DNA from 4 places in the Rhizobium sp. NPDC090279 genome. Region 4 is predicted to be linked to each of the others. Evidence: predicted binding sites of a transcription regulator. Region 4 holds the regulator's gene; each other region holds the start of a gene.
The links. Region 4 encodes LexA, which represses DNA repair genes until DNA is damaged. Its sites were predicted from a motif close to TGTTCNNNNTGTGTTCNG; they were not measured.
Positions count from the first base shown of each region.

Region 1: dnaE (DNA polymerase III subunit alpha) is a predicted target of LexA. The motif match lies at 2,556-2,573, and genes of this name have one in related genera.
Region 2: ACIQWP_RS12440 (ATP-dependent helicase) is a predicted target of LexA. The motif match lies at 3,902-3,919, and genes of this name have one in related genera.
Region 3: ACIQWP_RS08985 (2'-5' RNA ligase family protein) is a predicted target of LexA. The motif match lies at 1,467-1,484, and genes of this name have one in related genera.

Region 1 is NZ_JBIVYI010000005.1:452,820-457,855, forward strand. Features, by position in the region: gene ACIQWP_RS15430 (lipoprotein-releasing ABC transporter permease subunit) at 1-504, shown strand, start outside; gene ACIQWP_RS15435 (ABC transporter ATP-binding protein) at 519-1,202, shown strand; gene ACIQWP_RS15440 (DUF5680 domain-containing protein) at 1,314-1,781, opposite strand; gene ACIQWP_RS15445 (hypothetical protein) at 1,861-2,454, opposite strand; gene dnaE (DNA polymerase III subunit alpha) at 2,810-5,036, shown strand, end outside.
Region 2 is NZ_JBIVYI010000004.1:360,351-365,386, reverse strand. Features, by position in the region: gene ACIQWP_RS12455 (Atu4866 domain-containing protein) at 1-58, shown strand, start outside; gene ACIQWP_RS12450 (glutathione binding-like protein) at 136-771, opposite strand; gene ACIQWP_RS12445 (winged helix-turn-helix transcriptional regulator) at 922-1,284, shown strand; gene ACIQWP_RS12440 (ATP-dependent helicase) at 1,384-3,849, opposite strand; gene ACIQWP_RS12435 (efflux RND transporter periplasmic adaptor subunit) at 4,214-5,036, shown strand, end outside.
Region 3 is NZ_JBIVYI010000003.1:212,128-217,163, forward strand. Features, by position in the region: gene ACIQWP_RS08980 (SulP family inorganic anion transporter) at 1-758, shown strand, start outside; gene ACIQWP_RS08985 (2'-5' RNA ligase family protein) at 768-1,385, opposite strand; gene ACIQWP_RS08990 (hypothetical protein) at 1,627-1,764, shown strand; gene ACIQWP_RS08995 (methylated-DNA--[protein]-cysteine S-methyltransferase) at 1,926-2,489, shown strand; partial or broken gene ACIQWP_RS09000 (MarR family transcriptional regulator) at 2,495-2,735, opposite strand; gene ACIQWP_RS09005 (NADPH-dependent FMN reductase) at 2,777-3,325, shown strand; gene ACIQWP_RS09010 (alpha/beta hydrolase) at 3,598-4,434, shown strand; gene ACIQWP_RS09015 (LysR family transcriptional regulator) at 4,522-5,036, opposite strand, start outside.
Region 4 is NZ_JBIVYI010000009.1:186,159-191,194, reverse strand. Features, by position in the region: gene ACIQWP_RS22940 (VOC family protein) at 1-616, opposite strand, end outside; gene lexA (transcriptional repressor LexA) at 1,035-1,757, shown strand; gene ACIQWP_RS22930 (ComEC/Rec2 family competence protein) at 1,738-4,188, opposite strand; gene gltA (citrate synthase) at 4,479-5,036, shown strand, end outside.

The DNA.
Region 1 (5,036 bases), on a different contig from region 4:
CAGATCTTTCTGACAGACTGGCGGCAGGTCAACGCTACCTTTTTCTCGGCCCTGCAGGTCGAGCGCAATACGATGTTCATGATCCTGACACTGATCGTCCTCGTTGCCGCGCTGAACATCATTTCGGGCCTGATCATGCTGGTGAAGGACAAGGGCAGCGATATCGCCATCCTGCGCACCATGGGCGCGACATCGGGCGCGATCATGCGTATCTTCTTCATGACGGGGGCGGCAATCGGTATTGTCGGTACGCTTGCCGGCGTCATACTCGGCGTCCTGGTCTGCCTGAACATCGAGTCCATCCGGCAATTCTTCTCCTGGATTTCGGGCACGGTGATCTTCAATCCGGAAGTCTATTTCCTCAGCAAATTGCCGGCACAAATGAATTTCAGTGAGACCGTCTCTGTCATTGTGATGGCGCTCACGCTGTCTTTCCTTGCGACTATCTTTCCGGCCTGGCGTGCCTCGCGGCTCGATCCGGTGCAGGCGCTGCGCTACGAATAAGGAATTCGCATTTGATGAAACGCAACGTCGTTCTCCAGCTCTCGGGCGTGGAGCGTCATTACGGGCAGGGGGAGACGCGCCTGTCGATCCTGAAGGGCGCCGATTTCACCTTGCGCAGCGGCGAGATGGTGGCGCTTGTCGCTCCATCGGGCACGGGAAAATCGACGCTCCTGCATGTCGCGGGCCTGCTTGAGCATCCGGATGGCGGTGAGGTGCTCGTCAATGGTCAGGCCTGTGAAGCCTTGCCCGACGACAAGCGCACGGCCGTACGCCGCAGCGAGATCGGCTTCGTCTATCAGTTCCATCATCTGCTGCCGGAGTTTTCTGCTCTCGAGAACATCATGATGCCGCAGCTCATTTCCGGCCTCTCGCGCAAGGATGCGAGCGTCCGCGCTGCCCAGCTTCTTGATTATATGCGCATCGGCCATCGCGGCGACCATCGCCCGGCCGAACTCTCCGGCGGTGAGCAGCAGCGCGTCGCCATCGCCCGTGCGGTGGCCAACGCCCCTCTGGTGTTGCTGGCCGACGAGCCGACGGGCAATCTCGATCCCGCAACAGCGCATTATGTCTTCGACGCGCTGGAAGCCTTGGTGCGCCAATCGGGCCTCGCCGCCCTGATTGCCACCCACAATCATGAGCTTGCCGCCCGCATGGACCGCCGCGTCACGCTCAGTGACGGCAAGGTGGTGGAAGTCTGATCGTTCGTTAAAGCATGTCGCGCAAAAGTGCGGAGCGGTTTTGCGACAACGACATGTGCAAAATCAAAGACCTAGAGCACAGGAAGCGAATCTGAAAGATCGTGACGTGCTTTAGGGAACGATCAAGCCGCCGCGATAGTCCAGCTCGTAGGCCTTGCGCTCTCTTACCATGATGGCCTCATGGCCGATAAAATGGTCGCAGGTTCCTGTGCTTTGGTCGCTATAGCGGCCAAAGGCGTGCTCGAACTCGAAGCCGCCGAGAAAGCGCCTTTCATCCAGATAGAGGCGCAGCAGTGCTGCCTTGATGACCATGCCGGCGCGGGTGCTGTCGATCAGATCGGGCTCGATGATGTGGCCGAAATAATTCATCGCCCAGACCGGCTCGTCGTCAAGCCAGACGAGCTCCTGTCCGGCGAAATCCGTGCCGCCGAAATAGCTGTCGAGATAACGCCAGCGGCCGCTGACATAGCCGATGTCGTGCGAGCCGCTGCGGCAGGAGGGCAGCCTCTCACCGTCGCCGACATAGGTTTCGGCCTTGGCGGTGACAATGAAATCGTTCAGCGCGGCAAGATCCGGCATGACCACTCTCCATTTTGGTGAGCGGTCACAATGTCATTCGTCGGAAGATTTGTAAAGAACAAAAAGAGAACGTCTGTCGCTATTGGTCGTTTCCGCAAGCCTTCTGACCCATATCGTCCCGCCAGTCCTGGATGCTGACAGTCCTAGCATCGGCCCTCAGCGCCTTGCCATCCTTCGTCACTTTGCCGGTCAGCACATTGTAGTCGCAGCTATGGCTGCTGTCCGGTTCGAGCGTATCGCGGGAGGCGTAGGTGTAGCCGGCGACCACGAAACTGCTGTTGCGATAAGCAAGTGTCAGCGTCTGCTCCCAGCGGTCGCGTCCGACGCTGTCATTCTGCGAGGCGATTGCGATTGAACCGTTCGGCAGTGCTGAGATCGACGGTTCCTGGCCGACGAGACCGCCGGGCTCGACACTCCCCCATATCTTGTTCGGCGCACTTGCGGCTAGCTTCAGCAAGGAATGCTCGTCGTCACGTAGATAGATGTAGGTGCAGATCGAATTGTCAGCCTGATCATCCGAGGCGGGTGCCACCAATAGGGCGAGATCCGGTTTGCCGTCCTCGTTCCAGTCGCCGATCGCGGCGTCGACGATGCGTCCGGGCGCGATTGCGTCCTCGGCATGAGCCGTGGCAGCAAGGGCAAGAAGAATGAGAGCGCAGCCCAGTGTTTTCATCGTAATCTCCCCCGGTTTGCCTTGCATAGCGTCGGGTCGAGCCGCCGTCCATCCGAGGTCGAAAAGCCGGGGATGAAATTTATTGAAGCGTCTATTGACTCTCGAACAAAAATAGAACAAAAAAGAAACATAACGAGTAAGGAGCGCGTAAATGACCGATATCATTCGAGACGTTGCAGCATTCACCTCCATCGTGATGTTCGTTGCCAGCTTTTCCCTCATCATGATGGCGATGTGAATCTTATCCCCCGTTTGCACATGCTGTTCCCATATTTGATGGGGACAACTTATGGACTTTACGATCCGCAATGCCGAAAATGATGCCGATTCATACGAGCATGCGGAAGGGTTTGAGATGGCGGATGTGGGTGACAGCGGCGCGGTTGCGCCGGTCGGCGAAATGCCGGAATTCGTACACCTCAGGGTTCATTCTGCCTATTCTCTGCTAGAGGGCGCATTGCCGCTCAAGAAGATACTGGCCAAGGCTGCCGGCGACAGCCAGCCGGCCATTGCCATCACCGATACCAACAACCTCTTCGTTGCTCTCGAATTCTCGCAGAAAGCGATGGATGAGGGGTTGCAGCCGATCATCGGCTGCCAGGTGTCAATCGACATGGAGGATGGCGGCGAGGGCGAGAAGCGCGGGCCGCAGCAGGCATTGGCGAAGCTGCCGTCCATCGTGCTGCTCGCCGCTACCGAGCGGGGCTATGAGCGCCTCGTCGATCTCGTCAGCCGCGCTTATCTCGGCGGCGAAGGCAATGGTGCGGTTCACATCGCGGCGTCATGGCTGGATGAGATCGGCACCGAGGGCATGATCGCGCTGACAGGCTCGTCGAGCGGGCCGGTCGATATGGCGCTGAAAGAGGGGCACGCCGCCCAGGCGCTGTCCCGGTTGCTGATGTTGAAGACAATGTTCGGCGACAGGCTCTATGTCGAATTGCAGCGTCACGGCACCTATGATCGTCGCCATGAGCAGAAGATGATCGCGATGGCTTACGAGCACGAGATTCCGCTCGTTGCGACCAACGAGGCCTTTTTCCCGACGCGCGACGATTACGACGCCCATGACGCGCTGATGGCGGTCGCCCACAATGCAATCGTCTCGGACGATACGCGGTTCCGTCTGACGCCGGATCATTATCTGAAGAGCCGGGCTGACATGGCGAAGCTCTTCGTCAATCTGCCCGAGGCGCTGGAGAATACCGTCGAGATCGCCCGTCGCTGCTCCTTCGTTCTGAAGACGCGGGCGCCGATCCTGCCGCGCTTCACCGGCGCCACCGACGATGCGGAGGAGGCGGTACGCGCCGAGTCGGCTGAACTCCGCGCCCAGGCAGTCGAAGGCCTCGACCAGCGTCTCGCCTCTCTCGGCATGGCGCCGGGCTACGAGGAGAAGGAATATCGCGACCGGCTGGAATTCGAGCTCAGCGTCATCGAGCGCATGAAGTTCCCCGGCTACTTCCTGATCGTTGCCGACTTCATCAAATGGGCCAAGCGCCATGACATCCCTGTCGGCCCGGGTCGCGGTTCCGGTGCGGGCTCGCTCGTCGCCTACGCGCTCACCATCACCGACGTCGACCCGCTGCGCTTCTCGCTGCTGTTCGAGCGCTTCCTCAATCCTGAACGCGTCTCGATGCCGGACTTCGACATCGATTTCTGCCAGGACCGGCGGGAAGAGGTGATCCGCTACGTGCAGGCCAAATATGGCCGCGAGCAGGTGGCGCAGATCATCACCTTCGGTTCGCTGCAGGCGCGCGCCGCCCTTCGCGACGTCGGCCGCGTGCTCGAAATGCCCTATGGACAGGTCGACAAGATCTGCAAGCTGGTGCCGAACAATCCCGCCAATCCGACGCCGCTCAGCAAGGCAATCGAGGAAGAGCCGCGTCTGCAGGAAGAGGCGGACAAGGAGCCGGTGGTCGCCCGTCTTCTCGATATCGCCCAGAAGATCGAGGGTCTTTACCGCCACGCCTCGACGCACGCCGCCGGCATCGTCATCGGCGACCGCCCACTCTCGAAGCTCGTGCCGATGTATCGCGATCCGCGCTCCGACATGCCGGTCACCCAGTTCAACATGAAATGGGTGGAGCAGGCCGGCCTCGTGAAGTTCGACTTCCTCGGCCTGAAGACCCTGACGGTTCTCAAGACCGCCGTCGATTTCGTCGCCAAGCGCGGCATCAGCGTCGATCTCGCCAGCATCCCGCTCGAAGACAAGAACACCTATGACATGCTTTCGCGCGGCGAGACAGTCGGCGTGTTTCAGGTGGAAAGTGCGGGCATGCGCAAGGCGCTCATCGGCATGCGCCCGGACTGCATCGAGGATATCATCGCGCTTGTGGCGCTCTATCGCCCCGGTCCGATGGAGAACATCCCGGTCTATAACGCCCGCAAGCATGGTGAGGAAGAGATCGAATCGATCCATCCGAAGATCGATTACCTCCTGAAGGAAACGCAGGGCGTCATCGTCTACCAGGAACAGGTGATGCAGGTCGCTCAGGTACTCTCGGGCTATTCGCTCGGCGAGGCCGATCTTCTGCGCCGCGCCATGGGCAAGAAGATCAAGGCGGAGATGGACCAGCAGCGCGAGC
Region 2 (5,036 bases), on a different contig from region 4:
AGACTTCATCGATGACGTACTCCATCACGGCGGCATGATCCTTTATCGCCAGAAGTAGCGTTTGCTGAATGACGCCACCGCGAGACTGGGAATGTCTCGCGGTGGCTTTTCTCTTGCTGTTCGCCATGATGGCTATCAGTCAAACGCCAGTCCTTCCTCCAGGATGGATTTACGCACCGCATCGCGTTGCCTCATGCGGCCATACCAGGCCTGGAGATTGCGCAGTTCGTCGAAATGGATGCCGGCTTTATAGTAGGATTTGAGCCATGCGGCCTGGCCCCATCCGGTCAGTGCAAACAGATAGGCATCGGCAACCGTGAAGCTGTCGCCCATGAGGAAGGGGCGGTCGGCGAGGTGCGCGTCGATCCATTGATACCGCTTTTCGAGCTTCGGTCTCGCCGTCTCGACATAGTTTCCCGCCAGCCGCGCATAGAGAAGCGGGATGAATCCCTTGTGGATCTCAGTCGACAGGAAACCGAGCATTTCCTGCAGCTTGTAGCGTTCCATCGTGCCGGCGGCCGCAGCCAGTCCGGATTCGGGCTTCAGATCCGCCAGATACTGGACGATGGCCGGTCCCTCCCTGAGACGGCTGCCGTCGGCGAATTCGAGAAGGGGGACATAGCCGTGCGGGTTGATGTCATAGAAATCCAGCCCGGTCTCGGTCTTGTGGCTGGTATGATCGACCTTGATCAATTCCACGTCCAGGCCGAGTTCGTTGATGACGATATGGGGCGAGAGCGAGCAGCTTGCCGGCAGATAATACAGTTTCACGAGGGATCTCCATGGTGGTTTCCAGTGCCAGCTTCCGGTTGGAAAGACTGTCGCTGGAGCATGTAGTCCGCTTGGTATGGAATAGTAAGAACGGAAAAGTTTGACATCTAGGTACAAAAATTATACCAGCTTGCGCATGAGGTATGCGCAATGAAAAAGACCGTCACGGGCTGTTCAGTCGAGGAGGCGATGCATTTGCTGGGGGGGCGCTGGCGGCTGCTGATCGTCTCCTACCTGGTCGATGAACCCAAGCGCTTCAACGAGTTGCGGCGGCTGATGCCCGGCATCTCGCAAAGAATGCTGACGCTTGATCTGCGGGCGTTGGAGCAGGCAGGCCTTATCCGCCGCACGGTCTATCCGACGGTTCCGGTGAAGGTTGAATATTCGTTGACAGGGGATGGGCGCCGGTTGGAGAAGGTGGTGGCCGTGGTCAAGGAATTTGGATTGTGGCTGAAGGACCGGGATAAGCAGGTGCTCGCAGGGCGTGAGGTTTCACCAGCGCTCACGGTCTAAGTCTCGCCAATCGGGATTTGTCTTCTCGATCAGCCTGATCCTTGCGATTGCACGGGGCTCGACCCTCTAGTCCCAAACCAGATGGCCCGCTTTTTCCGATCAAACCCTCTCCACAAACCCGTCCAGCACGCGCTTCTGCCCGGCGCGGTCGAATTCGATCGTCAGCTTGTTACCTTCGATCCCGGAGACATTGCCGTTGCCGAACTTGATGTGGAAGACGCGGTCGCCGATGGTGAATTTCGAGGGTTCGGTGGAGGTGGATTTGGCCACCAGCTCGCCGTCGATGGTGCGCACCTTCGGGCCGCTTTCGCCATAGCCGATGCGTTCGACGGCGTGACCCGAGCGGCTGCCCCAATTGTCGCGGGTTGCGTCGTTGCGGTTTGCCTGCGCGCGCTTCCAGCCGGGCGTCGAATAGGAATTGGCGAAGGGCTCGGCCTTGTCGAAACGCGACTGGCCGTAGCCGCCGCGACCATACCCGCCATAGGATTGCTCGACTTCAGCGACCTGAACATGCGTTTCCGGCAGCTCGTCAAGGAAGCGGGAGGGGATGGTCGATTGCCAGAGGCCGTGGATACGGCGGTTGGAGACGAACCATATGTGGCAGCGGCGCTTGGCGCGGGTGATGCCGACATAGGCGAGGCGGCGCTCTTCCTCCAGACCTGCCCGGCCGCTTTCGTCGAGCGAGCGTTGATGCGGAAACAAGCCTTCCTCCCAGCCGGGCAGGAACACCGTGTCGAATTCCAGACCCTTGGCGGAGTGCAGCGTCATGATGGAGACGGCGTCGAGATTCTCGTTCTGCTCGGCGTCCATGACCAGCGACACGTGCTCGAGGAAGCCGCGCATGGATTCGAAACTATCCATCGAGCGGATGAGCTCTTTCAGGTTTTCCAGGCGTCCCGGCGCTTCCGCCGATTTGTCGTTCTTCCACATGTCCGTATAGCCGGACTCTTCGAGGATCTGCTCGGCAAGCTCGGTATGCGGCGTGTTTTCGAGCAGGCCCTGCCAGCGGCGGAAGGACTGCACGACGTCGAACAGTGCCTTGCGCGCCTTCGGCTTCATCTCGTCGGTTTCGATGATATCGGTCGCCGCCGCCAGCATCGGAATATCGCGGGCGCGGGCATAATCATGCAGCGCGCGCACGGTGGTGTCGCCGAGGCCACGCTTCGGCGTGTTAACGATGCGCTCGAAGGCGAGATCGTCGGCCGGCTGGCAGACGAGGCGGAAATAGGCCATGGCATCGCGGATTTCGAGGCGCTCATAGAAACGAGGGCCGCCGACAACGCGGTAGTTCAGGCCGAGCGTGACGAAGCGGTCTTCGAATTCGCGCATCTGAAAGGAGGCGCGCACGAGAATCGAGATGTCGTTGAGATTGTGCTTGTTGCGCTGCAGCTGCTCGATCTCTTCGCCGATGGCGCGGGCTTCCTCCTCGGAGTCCCAGGAGGCGTGTACCTGCACCCTGACGTCGTCGGGATCGGAGCGATCGGTGAACAGAGTCTTGCCGAGCCGGCCCTCATTGTGAGCGATCAGATGCGCGGCGGCACCGAGAATATGCTCGGTGGAGCGGTAATTGCGCTCAAGCTTGATGACCTTGGCGCCGGGAAAATCCTTTTCGAAGCGAAGGATGTTGTCCACTTCCGCGCCGCGCCAGCCATAGATCGACTGGTCGTCGTCGCCGACGCAGCAGACATTCTGCAGCTCGCCCTTCGGCCGCTGCGCCAGCAGGCGAAGCCACATATACTGCGCCGTATTGGTGTCCTGATACTCGTCGACCAGGATGTAGCGGAAGCGCTGGTGATAATCCTTGAGAATATCAGGATTCTGCCGGAACATATTGATCGGATGCAGCAAAAGATCGCCGAAGTCGCAGGCGTTCAGCGTCTTCAGGCGGTTCTGATAGGCGGCATAGAGTTCGCGGCCCTTGCCGTTGGCAAAAGCGCGCGCATCGCCCTCGGGAATTTCGGCCGGGCTCAGACCCTTGTTCTTCCAGGTGTCGATCATGCCGGCGAACTGTTTGGCCGGCCAGCGCTTGTCGTCGAGCCCTTCCGCCTGGATCAATTGCTTGATCAGGCGGATGACATCGTCGGTATCGAGAATGGTAAAGCTGGAGGTGAGGCCGACCAGTTCGGCATGACGGCGCAACAGCTTGACGCCGATCGAGTGGAAAGTGCCGAGCCAGGGCATGCCTTCGACGGCACCGCCAACGAGCAGCGCGATACGTTCCTTCATCTCGCGTGCTGCCTTGTTGGTGAAGGTGACGGCGAGGATCTGGCTGGGGAAGGCGCGGTTGGTGGACAGGATATGGGCGATGCGGGTGGTCAGCACGCGCGTCTTGCCGGTGCCGGCGCCCGCAAGCACCAGAACGGGGCCGTCGAGTGTTTCCACAGCTTCCGCCTGCTCGGCATTGAGGCCCGAGAGATAGTCCGGCCGGCGGCCGCTGTCGCGTGCCGCCATGGCGCGGGCGGCAATGCCGCCGCCGATGCCGCCGGCAGCCGGTGCGGGGCGTCGCGGCGCCAGGTGCTCCGGCTCCTCGTCAAAGAAGGGAATATCGTCATGTCCAATGGTCATGCGGTCCAATGTAATGATTCTACCCTGAAAGGCAAAAGAAACGGGCCGAAACTAGAACAAAAAGTGCACATTCACAGGGTAAAATGCCCGCGGGAAGGCCATTTTTCATATCGGAATGGATCGACCGAGGCGCCGCTGAAACGTCTCGTTGTCCGCGCCGAGATTGCAACTTTGTCATAATCTGTGGCAAAACTTGCCGCATATGCTCAAAGACACGATATTGCAGCAAATCGGGCACAATCTTGCTTTATAGAGCCGGCTGATCCGAATTTGGCCCCCGGTTAAGTGCGCTGGGTGAGAGGGGCCGTACAGAAAACCAACGACGCGATTTCATCGCCTCTGACACAACGAGCCGGAGACGTGCATGACCGCCTGGAAGCAGCTTTCCTTGTCTTTTTTCTTGCTGGCAGCCGGCATTGCCGCTGTCGTGGCCTTCGTGCCGAGTGCGGCAGGCCTGCTGCAGAAGGTCGGTGTTCCCGAAGCCGTCGTGGCCTGGATCGCACCGCGCGATGACGCGGCCGACGGGAAAACAGAGACGAAGGCAAGCTCCGGCGGGCGGCGCGGTCAGAACATACCGCTTGTCGTGACCGAACCTGTGGTCAGCGGCATCGTCAACGATCGCCTGAGCGCGATCGGTACCGGTGATGCCATCCGTTCGGTGGTCGTCATGCCGCAGGCGGCGGGCACGATCCGGGAAATCCTCATCAAGTCCGGCGACAGGGTCAAGCAGGGCCAAGTGCTGGCGCGTCTCGACGACGACGAGCAGATCATCGCCCGTGGCCAGGCGGAAGTGGCGCTGAAGAGCGCTGTCGAAAAATCCCAGCTCTACCGCAATATCAAATCCACCGTTTCGCGCATGGATGTGTTCGATGCCGAGATCGTCGAGCAGGGCGCCAAGCTCGCGCTGCAATCGGCTGAGCTGGCGCTGAAGCGTCGCGATGTCGTCGCGCCGATCGACGGTATCGTCGGTATCGTGCCTGTGGTCGTCGGCGACAACGTGACGACGGCGACCAACATCGTCATGCTGGACGACCGCTCGGAAATCCTGGTGGATTATTGGGTGCCGGAGCGCTTTGCCAATACCGTCAAGGTCGATCAGTCGGTGGAAGCGACGTCTGTGGCGCTGCCGGGGCGTGCGTTTTCGGGTGCCGTCGAGGCGATCGACAATCGTGTCGATGGCGCGAGCC
Region 3 (5,036 bases), on a different contig from region 4:
TCGGCGCCGGCTTTTCCGCCGGCTTCGCCAGCGAGGCGGCCGGCGCGAAGACGCGGGCAACTACCGTTTTCGCCGCCATCGGCCTTGCGATCCTCATTGCCTGCGCCGGACCGCTCGTGGCGCTGCTGCCGGAGCCGGTGCTGGCCGCCGTCGTCATCGCAGCGCTGACGCACGCGCTCGATCCGAGCCCGATCCTGCGTCTGCGCCGCCTGCACCGCGATTTCTACGTGGCGGTCGGCGCTGCAATCGGCGTGCTGGCCTTCGGCGTCCTCAACGGCATGCTGCTGGCGATCGCGCTCTCGCTCGCCGCCATGATGCATCGCCTGGCCTCGCCCTATGTCGCCCGCCTTGGGCGACTTGGCGACAGCCACAACTTCGTTGATGTCAGCCGCCATGGCGATGCGTCCGAGATGCCGGGCATTGCCATCTGGCGCCCCGGCGAAACCCTGTTTTTCGGCAATGCCGATACGATCTTCGGCGAGATCCTCTCGGGCAGCCGCGGCGACACCGGGTTGCGGGCCATCGTTCTCAGCCTGGAAGAGAGTTCAGATATCGACAGCACGGCCATGGATGCCCTGATGGAGTTCGACAGCGCGATGAGGCGCGCCGGACTGCGCGTCCAGTTTGCCCGCGTGCATGACCGCGTTCGCGATCTCATGACTGTTGCCGGCGTTGCAGACGTCGGCAGCCGCTGCAGCTTCAGCGTCGATGATGCGGTGGCGGCGGTGACGGCGGATGGCAACCAGCCGAAGGCTTGAATGTGCCGTTCAGTCGCGCAAGGTCCAATAGCAAAGGTGATCGTGCTTTGCTTCGCCCTGTAGGCTGTTGATGAGGACGAAGTCTTTAGCTGTCCAGCTCACAGGTTCTTCGAGCACAATGTCGGGAACCAGACGACCCTGATAGAGTAGCGTCATATGCGGCTCGACAGGCTTTTCCTTGATCGGCTCAATGCCGGTGAGCCTCATGGCATCGACCAATTCCTGATAGATCGCCTTGAGTTCGGTGTTTCCATTCTCGTTCCAGAGAACAAGCGGGCGATTATCGCCATTGCCGAAACTGACAGCCCGGTCGAAGACTACTGTACAGGACCGCTTCCTAACTCTAGAGGCAGCTTCCATCGCCGCAAACACCGTCTCTTCGGGCAAATGGCGAAACGAGCCGATAGTATAGAGCGTCACATGGAGGAGATTGGCTTTTCGCGGCTTCGCAAAAAACCGATACCGTCGATGGAAATTGCCTGCAAGCTTCTCACTCTTTGCGGCGGTGTCTCGATCGGGAAGGATTGCAAAATAGAGTTCGCTGATTGGCCTTTGATCGATTGGCGGTGGCGTTCGGCTGGACGATCCGCCGCTGAGATAGAGCGAGAGCTGGTCTTTGTTCTTCATGGGATTGCGTCAAAGCCGCACGGCTTTGCCTCCTCCTGTTTTGGTCGTCCGAAGATCATAGGCGCGCACGACCACCAGATCAAGAACAAATAGAGAACATTTGGGTGAGGCGGGGCGAACAAGCTGGCCGAAGGCGGCCTACCGAACCCCAGTTTCAGAAAAGCTGTCGAATAAAACGCCCGCTTGATCTGTTCACCATCAGTCAGGGGTATTTGTGCCGTTCTCAAAGGAATGATCTCACATGTTGACGAAAGCCATCTTCTCGATCGCCTTGCTCGCTCTCATCGGCCTCGGCATTTCAGCTTGCTCCACCTCGGATCAGCATGGTTCCGGTGGCGGCATGACGATGAATCCTCCTCCGACCGGCGGCGGATATTGATACGTTCAGATGCAAGAACGGATTGGGGCGTCGTCATCACCGTGGCGCCCCTTTCCTCAGCGGGTAAAATGTAGACAATATCGGCTTGCGCAAGAATCGGGTTGAATTCGAGGCTCCCGAGGACGATTTTCATGACAAGTGAAATCACGGGAGCTTTCGTCATGAACGAGACAAAGCAAGATTACCTGATCTTCGAAACCGCCGGCGGCTTTTGCGGCATCGCCTGGAGCGACGTCGGCGTCCTGCGCTTTCAATTGCCGACGAAGGATGCGAGCGCGACGGAGCGCCTGCTTCTGCGCCGCTTGCCGGGTGCGCAGCCCGGCACGCCGACGCCAGAGGTTGCCGAGGTCGTCGCCAAGGTGAAGCGCTATTTCGCAGGCGAGGAGATCGACTTTTCCGGCGTCACGCTCGACCTCGGCGAGCAGGATGCCTTCTTCAGACAGATCTATGATGCCGCCCGGCAGGTTGGGTGGGGTCACACCACCACCTACGGCACCTTGGCCAAGCAGCTTGGTGTGGGGCCGGAAGCGGCGCGCGATGTCGGGCAGGCCATGGCGAAAAACCCGGTGGCGCTGATCATCCCCTGCCATCGTGTTCTGGCGGCAGGCGGCAAGATCGGCGGCTTTTCCGCACCCGGCGGCTCCAACTCCAAGGCCCGCATGCTGGAGCTGGAAGGCGTCCAGCTCGCGCCGCCGAAGCCGGTGCAGCAGTCGCTGGCGCTCTAGGCAATGACTAGGGCGAGGCTCTCTAGCCGCGCTAGCTGGCGACTGACCCTCGTGTAATCGCGTCCCACCTGTTCGGCGAGTTCGGCAACGCCGAGCGGCCCTTGCATTCCGAGCCGCGCCTGCCGCGCGCAACAGGGCCTCATCGCGCTGCGGCGTATTCAGGAAATTGACGATGTCCGGCAGGCCGCCGGCCAGCTCATCGGCAATATGTGTATTTTGCACCTTTACAGATTTCACCTTTTTCATATAAGTGTATTATGCACATAAATTGAGAAAGTATTACGCCCATGCTATCCAGAATTCTCGTCATTATCGGAAGTGTCAGGCCGAACCGCATATGCCCTGTCATTGCCGAATGGGTAGCATCCGTCGGGCGCGAAATCCTGCCGGCCGAATTTGAAATCGTCGATCTGCGCGACTGGCCCTTGCCGATGGATGTCGAGCCGAGCATCCCGGCCACGGGCGATTATCGCACCGATCTCACTAAGGCCTGGAGCGAGAAGATCGCCGGCGGCGATGCCGTTGTCTTCGTCAGCCCGCAATATAATTGGGGCTACCCGGCCGCGCTGAAGAATGCGCTCGATCATCTCTATCGCGAATGGGCAGGCAAGCCGGCTATGATCGTCACCTATGGCGGCCATGGCGGCGGCAAATGCGCCGCCCAGCTGCATCAGGTGCTGAGCGGATTGAAGATGAAGCCGGTCGAAACCATGCCGGGCTTCACCCTGTCGCGTGCCCGTATCGAGGCGAATGCCGGCAAAGTCGATCCGGTGACGGAATTCGCCGAAGGGCGATCGACGCTCGAACGGGCTTTTGGCGAGTTGGGTCGCAGTTGAGCACGCATGGTTCTGCCGCATCAATTTCGCCAATTGATCGTTGCAGCCGGCCGGTCGGAGCCATGATAAAGCTGCAATCGATCATCATCGAAGGTGGGTTGATTTCGTTCATCGATATAAATTGACGCTCGCAGCGGGACATCCATCGCGCCATGCAGAAATCGATCTTTGCAATGTCTCTCCTTGTGGTCATTTGCGCATGTTCGCAAGCACACTCCGCAGTTTGGCAACCTTCATCCGGCCACATCGAGGTGCCGATTTGGCCTGGGACGGTGCCGGACGCCATCCCTGATGCGAAACCCGAGTCTGTTGGTGTCGACGGGGCGACGGTCGCGGATGTCAGCCGACCGACGATGACCATGTATGCTCCCGAGGGCCACAACACAGGCGCGGCCGTGGTCGTCTTCCCGGGCGGGGGTTACAAGGTCCTGGCCATGGGCTTGGAGGGCACGGAGATCTGCGACTGGCTGACTTCGCGCGGCATCACCTGCGTGCTGCTGAAGTATCGAGTGCCGAATTCGGGTCCGACATGGGAGAAGGGACATCGCCGCTATCCGAAGGTGCAAACCGCGCTGCAGGACGCCGAGCGCACGCTGGGGCTGGTGCGCCAATATGCAGCGCAATGGCAGGTCGACCCCCACAAGATCGGCGTCATGGGCTTTTCCGCCGGTGGACATCTCGTCGCCGCCGTCAGCACGCATTTCGCACAGCGGACATATGCACCGGTCGATGACGCCGATAAGCTGAGTAGCCGGCCAGATTTCGCGATCGCCCTCTATCCCGGCCATTTATGGGCGCACGAGGACGACGACCGCGCCAGCCGCGACGAGGCGGACATGAGCCTGCGCCCGGACATCACCGTCAGCGCCGACACCCCGCCAACCTTTCTGCTGCAAGCCGAGAATGACGATGTCGACGGCGTGGAACAATCGCTCGCCTATTATATCGCGCTGCAGAAGGCCGGCGTCCCCACGGAAATGCACCTTTATGCGCAGGGCGGCCACGCCTTCGGTCTTCGCTCGACCAAGCTCCCCATTGGCCACTGGCCGGCGCTCGTGGAGCAGTGGCTGCATACGATCGGCGTGCTCGACCCGCAGAAGAATGATTGATCGGGACCATCCTGGAAAATGCGGCCGGCATTCGTTGGTCATTTCCCATCCATGTCGCCCGCTCGCAAGGCCTGCATCGAAGCCTGGTCACAAAAGAATGGTTGAAGCGAAGGATGCGGCCTGCTCGGCAATATAGGTCCAGAGGCGGCTGGCGACCGGGCCATGCGCCTCGGCGCGACGGCGGGCCGCGACGATCTCCACCTGTCCGCCTCGCAGATGCTTGCCGGCGATGTTGATCAGCCGCCCATCGCGCAGATCCTGCTCGATCAGGTATCGCGGCATGTGTCCCCAACCCATGCCCTGCAGGATGAGTTCTCGCTTCATGGTCTGGTCGCTGACGGTCCAGCTGCGTGCGCCCTCGACAAGATAGTAGTTTCGCGATGGCGAATGCCGCGCGCTGTCGCGGATGACGCATTGTACGTAGTCCCGCATATGCTCTGTCGTGATCGATGAGGAGATCGGGAAATGGAGGAAGCCCGGCGTCACCACAGGCAGGAGTTCGACGGTGAACAGATCGAGAAATTCGAAGCGCGGATCAGCCTTGTCGATATGATGGAGAATGAGATCGGCCTCTCCGTCGAATAGGCGCTCCCAGGGGCCGG
Region 4 (5,036 bases):
TGATCCGAGGGCCGCCGACAACCTCTTCGAAGAAGCTGCGATATGCCGCCGGCTTCGGCGCACCAAGCGCCACCTGCGCGATGCCGGTTACGCCGTTTTCGTGACGCTCGAGCACGCTGCGGTCGGCCGGCAGGGCATTGATGCGCTGGCAGCAGAAGGCGAGAAAATCCGGCGCACGCAGATCGACCGCAAAGGCGAGACGAAAACCGGCCATGGTTTCAGTTCCGTCCGGCATCTTCATCGGGCGGGAGAAATCCAGCATTTGCCCCGCCGAAATCGCCGCCGCTCTGAAACGCTCGTCATCCGCAACGGCATCGTCTGTGCCGAACACCACGGCCGAAAAGCCATCCTGCCCGACCCGAAAGCGGTAAGCCTGATCGCGAGCGACGAAGACATTGCCATCCACGATGCTTTCCTCGCATCGCTCCAGAGACGCCACGCCCAAAGGTTCCAGATAGGTTTTGTCGGCAAGGAAGACGCAGGCGTTTTCCGTGCCGAAGGGATGGCGCGCATCCGGAGCCACCGTAAAGCCGAGCTTGCCGAGGCGCTCGCGCGCCAAAGCGATGTTGACGGTCGGCAGTACGAGATGATCCAGCGGATGCGGGGATGAAGCCATGGTTCCTCCTGTTTGCCTTCAAAAGCAGATTTGCGCCCATCCCTCGCGCAATTCAAGATGGAAGTACCATACTCCAAGGCTGGCGAACTGGACGGAGTACAATCTCGCAAACGTGATGACTGATTCTCCAGCGCGGTCGGCTTATGCCATGTCACATCGCATCGATCCACGTCTTCGCAACACCGGCTGGCCTACAGAACGTTGAAAACGGATCGGGCAGCATTTCGCATATTTTTCCTTATGTTAGTGCAGATATAGCGCCTTGTTGCTCTCAGCCCGTCCATTCGCAGGCGGTAATTATTTAACTGGCCCAACAAGGCTTTACCGAAATTTAAGTACTTGCGGAACACATATGGAACATATAGTGTCCGTTCTGGATTTGTTTCACCGTTTTTCTTGATTCTGGGGTTCCAAGACGATGTTGACGCGCAAGCAGCAGGAACTGCTTCTCTTCATTCACGAACGCATGAAGGAGTCCGGTGTTCCGCCATCTTTCGACGAGATGAAGGACGCACTGGATCTGGCATCCAAATCCGGCATTCACCGTTTGATCACGGCGCTGGAGGAGCGAGGCTTCATTCGCCGACTGCCGAACCGGGCCAGAGCGCTCGAAGTCATCAAGCTGCCGGATGCCTATAATCCCAGCTTGCAGCCACGCCGCGGCTTTTCGCCGAGCGTCATCGAGGGCAGTCTCGGCAAGCCGCAGCCTGTCGCTCCACCCGCTCCGCCGAAAGTCGCGAATGACGATCATAACGGCTCAGCCTCCGTGCCCGTCATGGGCCGCATCGCCGCCGGCGTTCCGATTTCCGCCATCCAGAACAATACGCACGATATTACCGTCCCCGCCGACATGCTCGGCTCCGGTGAACACTATGCGCTTGAGGTTCGCGGAGACTCGATGATCGACGCAGGCATTTTCGATGGTGATACGGTCATCATCCGCAATTCGACGACGGCCAATCCCGGCGATATCGTCGTAGCGCTCGTCGACGACGAAGAGGCAACGTTGAAGCGCTTCCGTCGCAAGGGCGCCTCGATCGCGCTGGAAGCAGCCAACCCGGCCTATGAGACCCGCATCTTTGGACCGGATCGCGTCAAGGTCCAGGGTAAACTCGTCGGCCTTATTCGGCGCTATCACTGACCGGTGACGCCGGCACGATTAGCGCGTCGAATTTGTCGGTGCGCCAGTCATAAGTTCGATGTCTGGTCCATGGTCGCTGCGGATCTTGGAATGCCGCGGAAACGACGGGCTCTTCGGCACTGAGCGCCATTTCGATCGATCCCGTTCGCCGCAATGTGGCGCCGGTAATAAGTGTCGCGCCGGAGCGGCACCGATCCAATCGTAGTCGGATCGGCGTCACGACAATATTTGCGGTATCGCAGGCGGACGGCAGATAGGCCGCATTCTCTACGGTCGCCAATATGGCGCCATTGTCGAGCATCGCCATGCACCATGCGCCTTTCTGGCAGACGAAACTTCCCTGCATTGTCCGGTCGAGCGCCTCTTCCATGGCCTTGCGGACCGCATTTTGCTCTTCGCCGCTTAATCGCCTACGGCGATCAGCCTTGCTGATCTGCGGGAGCCGGCTATCGTTGGCAAGCATGGTCGGCGGCTGATGTTCCGCTGCAGCCAGGGCCTTTTGCCATTGTTCGAAAATGAAGGCCTGCGGCCTCTCGCGATTGGTAACAAGTATATCGTCCTGCCGCAGCGCCACCAGGACGCCATCCTCGGAAATCATCAGATCGGGCTTCGGCACACCGGTCCCGAATGCCGCCACGCCAACGGACGCGAGCAGCAATAGCAGGCCGAGATGGCGAAGCCGCGTTCGCAATATGCTCATGACCAGGAAGCCGACGATGAATGTCGGCATCAGCCAGGCGGGCTGACGACCGAAGGTGATGTCACCTCCCCAGCCGGCTACTGTTCTTGCAATCACTATGACGAGTTCCAGTCCCTCTCCTGTGACCTTCCAAAAGGGTGCATCGAGACCGAGAGGCATAAGCAGCATCGCCGCCATGCCGAAGGGCATGACGACGAAGGAGACCACCGGCATGGCCGCAAGATTGGCGGCAAGGCCATATGTCGCCAATCGGTGAAAATGCTCGATGGAGAAGATAGCGGTCGACGCGCCGCCGATGAAAGAAGTCGACAACACGCCACCGAAGAAACGGGAGACAAAAAGCAGCGGACTTACCAGACGGGCGCGCGACAGGATATTTTCGCGATGCCGCCGCCGCTTCCATAGCGAATAGCCAGACACCAGCGCCAACGTTGCGGCATAGGACATCTGAAAACTCGGGCCGAGCACCTGCGACGGCGATAGAACGAGAATGACGATAGCGGATAACGCAACATTGCGCAGGCTGAGCGATGGCCGATCGAAAAGCACGGCGACCAGCATGATCGCCATCATGATGAAAGCCCGCTCAGCGGAGACGCCGAAGCCGGAGATGAGATAGTACGCCGTCACCGTGACAAGTGCGCCGAAGGCCGCGAATTTCTTTGTCGGCCAAGCCTGCACGACGCCAGGAAACAGGCTGAACAGATAGCGCAGGCCGACATAGAAGATGCCGGCCGACAGCGCCATGTTCAGGCCCGAAATCGCAATGATATGGGTCAGGCCGGCAATTCTCAGGGCCTCGGTCGTATCCTTGGAGATCGCCCGTCTCTCATCGGTGACAAGCGCGGCGGCAAAGGCGCCGGTATCGCCCGGCAGGGTTTGCCTGATCCTGTCGCCGATGCTGTTGCGCAGGCCGGCAAGCCAGATATCGGCCCTGTCGATCGGCGAGTCCGCAGCATTATCACCGGCCGGCGACAATAGTTTCGGCGTTCCATAGGCAAAGCCATTCGCGCCGATGCCGTTGAAATAGGAACTGAAGGCGAAATCGTTGAGGCCGGGCAAGGCTGGTCCCGCCGGAGGCGTCAGACGCGCCCTGCCCTGGACACGATCGCCGAGTTCAAACGGCTCCGCCTGCTTGCGCACGAAGATCGTCACCCGCTCCGGCGAGCGGCGGATGGTCGGCTTTTCCGTTGCCTCGACGCGGACGACATAGCGCCAGCGTCCATTGTCATAGGATTCCCGTCGCTCGACCTGACCAGTCACGGTCGTCGTCACGGCGGAATCGAGCATGATAGTGGAGGCCCTCCAGCTTTCGCATTGTGCCAGCGCCATGCCCAGACAAAGAAGCATGCCGGCGAAAAGCGAATGGCGAAGCAGCCTGCCCGCTTCCCGCCTGAGCAGATAAGCACCAGTAAGGACCAGCAGGCCTGCAAGAATGGCCTGCGGCGGCGGATCGCTGCCAGCCTTGAACCAGAAGATCGCGCCGAGGCCCATGTAGATCGGCGCGAGCAGGATGGCGCGGCCATGGGCCGCCTCCTCTTCGATCAGTGTGAGAGTACCGGCACGAATGCGGCTCAGTATCCGCAACAGCCGCGATGTCAGACGGGCCTGCTCCTGCGTCCGTTCCCGTTGTCCTGCTTCGGCACGGAGAACAATCGTGGCAACAACAGGGCGAGGCTGCAGGGGCGCAGCAACGCCCCGGCCACTCTCCTGTTGCTCAGATGCCTCCAAATTAGGCACGCGCTGCCGCCCCCACGCAAAACTACAGCTTTCGCGCGATTTTTGCCGTCACCACACAATGAATTCAATCGAAATCGGCATGAGCGGAGCTAAATTGGGCCGGTTTCGCCGCGTAGCACAATCGATGACGCTTCTGCAGTGCCCTAAAGTTGATACTGCATTGCACAATTCAGCGTTAGGATAACTTGGCATTAGGCTCTGGATCATATAGCTAGTCGGTAGTCGCTTAACCTTTTGGCGCTTTTTATGGCGTCAATCCCGCCAAATCTTGGAGGATCAGCATGACGGAACAAAGCGCGAAACTAACTTGGGGTGAAAAGACGGTGGACTTGCCGGTCAAGACCGGAACCATCGGCCCAAGTGTCATTGATATTGGTGCCCTTTATAAGAACACCTCCACTTTCACTTACGATCCTGGCTTCACCTCCACCGCGTCGTGCGAGTCCAGCATCACCTATATTGATGGCGACGAAGGCGTTCTGCTGCATCGCGGCTATCCGATCGATCAGCTGGCCGAACACGGCGATTTCCTCGAGGTATGCTACCTCCTTCTCTACGGCGAACTGCCGACGGCAGCGCAGAAGAAGGACTTCGATCATCGTGTGACCCATCACACGATGGTGCACGAGCAGATGTCGCGCTTTTTCACCGGCTTCCGCCGCGACGCGCATCCGATGGCCGTCATGTGCGGCTGCGTCGGTGCTCTCTCGGCCTTCTATCACGACTCGACCGACATCACCGATCCGCACCAGCGCATGGTTGCAAGCCTGCGCATGATCGCCAAGATGCCGACGCTCGCCGCCATGGCCTACAAGTACCATATCGGCCAGCCCTTCGTT